DNA from 2 places in the Brevibacillus ruminantium genome. Region 2 is predicted to be linked to the other one. Evidence: riboswitches for the same ligand, from Rfam matches in the RefSeq annotation. Region 2 holds a riboswitch; the other holds the start of a gene.

Region 1 (2,390 bases), 2.4 Mb from region 2:
ACGTAAAGTATTTGTTTTTTATTTCTACCACCCCTTGTGAGAGTTAATCAATTACCCAAAATCGGGTTAACATCTAAATTGCTCACGACATAGTTTATGTGCGAGAAAACACCATCTCCGTCACTAGCACGACCTTTATTCACTCCCATTAGGTATGACCATAGAAAACTGCTCTTCCACTATCACCGCCTTGTGTAAAGTATGATGCTTTCGTAAACCTGCAAAATAAATGTTGTCAAAATATCCAGTGTAGTTATTACTTTTAACTTATAGGTCGAGAAGTCTCCCACTTCTAAAACCTTACAGCGTTTGGTTGTAAGTGGGGGATGAATCGACTTTGGACAAGGACAGGCTTTTGCCTGTTCAGTTGTCCGACACTTTGGTAAAATCTACTTATGATGTTCTTTGATAACTGGATATATGGGGTTGCATGGAGAAACAAAATGCGAAAACCAAGCTTATCCTTCCATGCGTAAAATATCCAAGGTAACAAAAGAACTCCGAAACGTCGGACATCTAGGGTAGGGACTACCCGAAGTAACGCTCGAGGAGACGAAAGGTTACTTTCGTCGTGGATTTGAGAAGCTCCCACTTCTAGGCGTTAGCCTAAGTGGAGAGTAGTTCACATGTACCACAGCTGACCCGATCTGTTCTCCCTCCAGAAATACATACCATGTCACCAACCGCTAAATCACTGAAACGGGCCCTTGCCAGAAAAAAGTGTAATGCCGCGGAAAAAGCATGGTATAATGCAAGAAACTGAATAGCCAACCTTCAGGGTAGGGTGAAATTCCCGACCGGCGGTGATGACGAACGCACGTCCGAGCCCGCGACTCGCTTGCAGAGCTGCTTTTTGCAAGCGACTGACTTGGTGAAATTCCAAGGCCGACGGTAAAGTCCGGATGGGAGAAGGTGGAACAAGTCTTTGGCTTTGTTTGAAAAAACGAAGTGGAAAGGCTTCTTCTTCTATGCCCCCTGAATGTAAGTTTCAGGGGTTTTTCTTGTTAAAAACTGAATAGAAGACCTTCAGGGCAGGGTGAAATTCCCGACCGGCGGTATTGGCGCAAATGCGCCTGAGCCCGCGACTCGCATGCAGCAGACACTGCAAGCGACTGATCTGGTGCAAGTCCAGAGCCGACGGTAGAGTCCGGATGGGAGAAGGTAGCACAGCCTGTGTTCTCTGTTGAAAAAATGGAGAGCAAAAGGTTTCTTTCCCTATGCCCTGAAGCGTGCTTCACGGGCATTTTTCATGGGAAAGGAGAGGAAGAGATGGCAGAAAGCGATTTGTCCTATATGTCGCTGGCGCTTGATCTGGCCCGCGCAACGAAAGGACAAACCAGCCCCAATCCAGTGGTGGGAGCGGTGATTGTCCGTGATGGAATGGTTGTCGGCATGGGGGCGCATGTAAAAGCAGGGGAACCGCACGCAGAGGTTCATGCCCTGCGTATGGCTGGTGAGCTTGCAAAAGGAGCTACTTTATACGTCACACTGGAACCGTGCAGTCACTACGGGAGAACGCCGCCCTGTGCCAAAGCTGTGCTCGAGGCAGGGATCGCACGGGTAGTCGTGGCTGCGGCTGATCCCAATCCACTCGTTGCCGGCAAAGGGATCAGCCTTCTTCGGCAGGCGGGAGTCGACGTAGTTGTGGGGGTTGGCGCGGTGCAGGCGAAAAAACTAAACGAAGTGTTTTTCCACTACATCCAGAAACAGACGCCTTTCGTCACAGTGAAGACGGCTTCCACACTGGATGGAAAAATCGCGACCCGCACAGGTGACAGCCGCTGGATTACAGGCGAAGAGGCCCGCAAGCGTGTCCACCAGCTTCGCAGAGAGCATGATGCTATTCTGGTCGGCGTGCAAACGGTACTGGCGGATGATCCGGCACTGACGGCGCGCGAGCAGGGACAGGTTACCGGCAGACAGCCGCTGCGGGTGATCCTGGACAATCATTTGCGAATTCCGGATACCGCCTGTGTTCTCCGGGATGGGCACGCCCCAACCTTGCTCTTTGCATCTGATCAAGCACCTGTGGAGCGGCAGAGACAGCTGGAGAGCCTGGGGGCAGAGGTAGTTAGATTGGCTGGCCGTGTCAGCGTCGAGCAAGTGCTGGCTGAGCTGGGGAAAAGGGGTATTTCCTCCCTGTTAGTCGAGGGGGGAGCAACCGTCAACGGCTCTTTCCTGGATGCCCGGGCCGTTCAAAAGGTCGTTCATTTCCTCTCCTGCAAGCTGGTTGGCGGAGCAGCGGCGCCGGCTTCCTATGGGGGCTTGGGACAGTCGTTCATGCAGGATGCGATTTCGCTGGCTGATGTAGAGATGGAGCTATTCGGGGGTCATGATCTGTGCATTGCTGGCTATCCGGTTTGGAAAGAAGAGGGGAGTGCGACATGTTT
Region 2 (2,390 bases):
TAATCCATCAGATCGGCCTTTTTAATCGTATCGATGTACCAGCGTGAAAAATCCTCTGATTGCGGCGTGATTTCTTTGACGAATGATTTTTCCTCTTTCACTGCGATTCGCTCCTTTGTGGACATACTTGGAAAAAAGCAAAAAACCCCCATCCCAAAAAGGGACGGGGGAAACACTCCCGCGGTACCACCCTGATTGACCGCTGCTGCACATGTGCATCCTGCGGTCCGCTCAAAGCCCGTTAACGGCGGGTTCACCGGCATGGCTCATCGCCAGCAGCTCCTGGATGGGGAGCAGGTACGTTCGGGCATCGACCTTCCAGCCTCGGGTCGACTCTCTGGGGCTCATCTCGCGCCTGCGGGTCCGTTCATTGCTTTTATGGGCAATATGGTAGCAGACAGAATTCGGATTGTCAATTTTTAGGATCGCAAGCCCAGCCTTGGGGCCAGCTTGACATACAGCGGGTACGCGACAAGCGACACCAGCAAGCCTTTTATCAGATTAAACGGCACAATGCCGTACAAAATCAGGGACCATACGCTCTCCGCCTGGAATTGGGCCACCAACTGTTCCAGCGAAACCTGATACAGCGCTGCATAAGCAGGAAGCAGGAGATAGGCGTTGGCTACCGCCATCACCGCCGTCATCAGCAGGGTACCAATGGCAAGCCCGGCTATGAACATTTTTCTTCCTTGCCCCAAACGCTGCAGATAAACCGCCGCCACAATAAAGCTGGCGCCTGCTACGATATTGGCCAGCTCGCCGATCAAGAGGCCGTCCGTATTTTTAAACAGCATGTGGAGCGTATTTTTCAACACTTCGATAATCACACCCGCCATCGGACCGTAGATCAAGGCTCCGATCAAACCGGGCAATGTACTGAAATCCAGCTTCAAAAATGTAGGCATCAGCGGCAACTGGAATTCAAGATACTGCAAGACAAACGCGACCGCCGCCAGCATAGGAATCGTCACCAGCCGCTGGGTCGCATGCGATGTGGAAATCGCGGTTTCTTTCATCTGTACCATCTCCTCATTGTTCTCTTCCTTCTTGAGGAATGGCAACAGCAACCGTGCCTTTGTGCTTGCTTTCGCTCTCTGCCTGCCCGCAGGAATCCCCTACGAAACGCCCGCTATGCTTTTTAACAAGCTTTAATAGTCCCTGCTCGCCAAAAGTCCGCGCAGCGTCCACCTGCGCAAATAAAAAACCCTGAGTAAACATCTACTCAGGGCTTTGACTGGCATGCAAAGATAACGAAAGAGACCTGCACATCATAGGTACAGGAAACAGAAGGATTGCTGATCGGCAACAACCCCCTGGTGTCATACCCATGCACAAGCAAACAAGCACGCAGAAAAATCACGTACTGTCGTCATCCTTCTCCCATCCAGACTGTACTGTCGGCTCTGGATTCTCACCAGATCCTGCACTCCCGATTCGCGTCGCACCAAGGAGGCTCGCGGGCTTACGCGTGCATGCTGCACAGCGATCACCGCCGGTCGGGAATTTCACCCTGCCCCGAAGGAATGTATGTGGTTATACACAAGTATTATAAGTGGCTTTCTCTGCTTTGACAATGCCAGAAGTTTGCAGCCGGACAGTTTCGGATGACTCGGGCTGATCAACCGTTCTTTTCATCCGCAGCCTGTCCACTTCAAGATCAACGCTGCCTGCTTTCCCCTTTTCCGCTCATTCCGCGTCCCGGGAACCGTTTGCAAAGCTCTGCGATCATAAACGGCGCAAGCATGATCAGAACGGGCAACAGCGCCATGAAGGTTGAAAATAATTTTTCATAGTACCAGGAGAAAAACATCGGATCGCCTCTCCTTTGGACTTGAGATTTTTTTCCGCGTTCGAAAGGTTATATTCGTTAGTGTTCGTTAGTGCATGAGCCATTTAGCATGAACAGAAAGAAGCGGAGTCATGACCCCGCCCCGCTGTATTTGCGCACGCCCCAGTTCCAGACCAGCAGGCCGATGCTGAAAAAGACAATCCCGACAACCGGCGTAAAGGCGGCGTACACGTACCACGTCTCTTTGCGCAGGAAGTAAGCGGCCGGATACACCCCGACAAACGCAAAGGGCAGCACATAGGTCAGAACAATCCGGATCACTTTGTTATAGACGTCGACCGGATAGCGTCCGTACTGTTGAATATTCCAGATCATCGGCGAGATGCCGGTGCGTGAATCAGAGAAAAAGCTGACGGCGGCAATTGCCGTATACACCCCGCCATAGATCAGCATGCCGCTGAAGACCAGTCCGACAAACAGAAGCGGATCGTACCAGGTGAACGACAAATCCAGCCGGATGGCAGCGTAGCCCATGATGATCAAGCCGGTTATCACGCCAAAAATCCGGTCCGGCGCAATCGACTCCAGACAAACCTGG

Evidence for each region. A riboswitch is a leader RNA that binds a small molecule or an ion and turns the genes downstream of it on or off. The one in region 2 is predicted to bind FMN.
Region 1: it holds a riboswitch for FMN, as region 2 does, so the genes downstream of both, ribD (bifunctional diaminohydroxyphosphoribosylaminopyrimidine deaminase/5-amino-6-(5-phosphoribosylamino)uracil reductase RibD) here and NDK47_RS21760 (ECF transporter S component) in region 2, are expected to answer to the same signal.

What each region holds. Positions count from the first base shown of each region.
Region 1 covers NZ_CP098755.1:1,172,289-1,174,678, forward strand. Annotated here, with positions in the region: FMN riboswitch at 767-918, shown strand; FMN riboswitch at 1,019-1,167, shown strand; gene ribD (bifunctional diaminohydroxyphosphoribosylaminopyrimidine deaminase/5-amino-6-(5-phosphoribosylamino)uracil reductase RibD) at 1,270-2,390, shown strand, end outside; gene NDK47_RS05705 (riboflavin synthase) at 2,385-2,390, shown strand, end outside.
Region 2 covers NZ_CP098755.1:4,422,113-4,424,502, forward strand. Annotated here, with positions in the region: gene proS (proline--tRNA ligase) at 1-101, opposite strand, end outside; gene NDK47_RS21760 (ECF transporter S component) at 420-1,019, opposite strand; FMN riboswitch at 1,372-1,530, opposite strand; gene NDK47_RS21765 (hypothetical protein) at 1,661-1,813, opposite strand; gene NDK47_RS21770 (ABC transporter permease) at 1,922-2,390, opposite strand, start outside.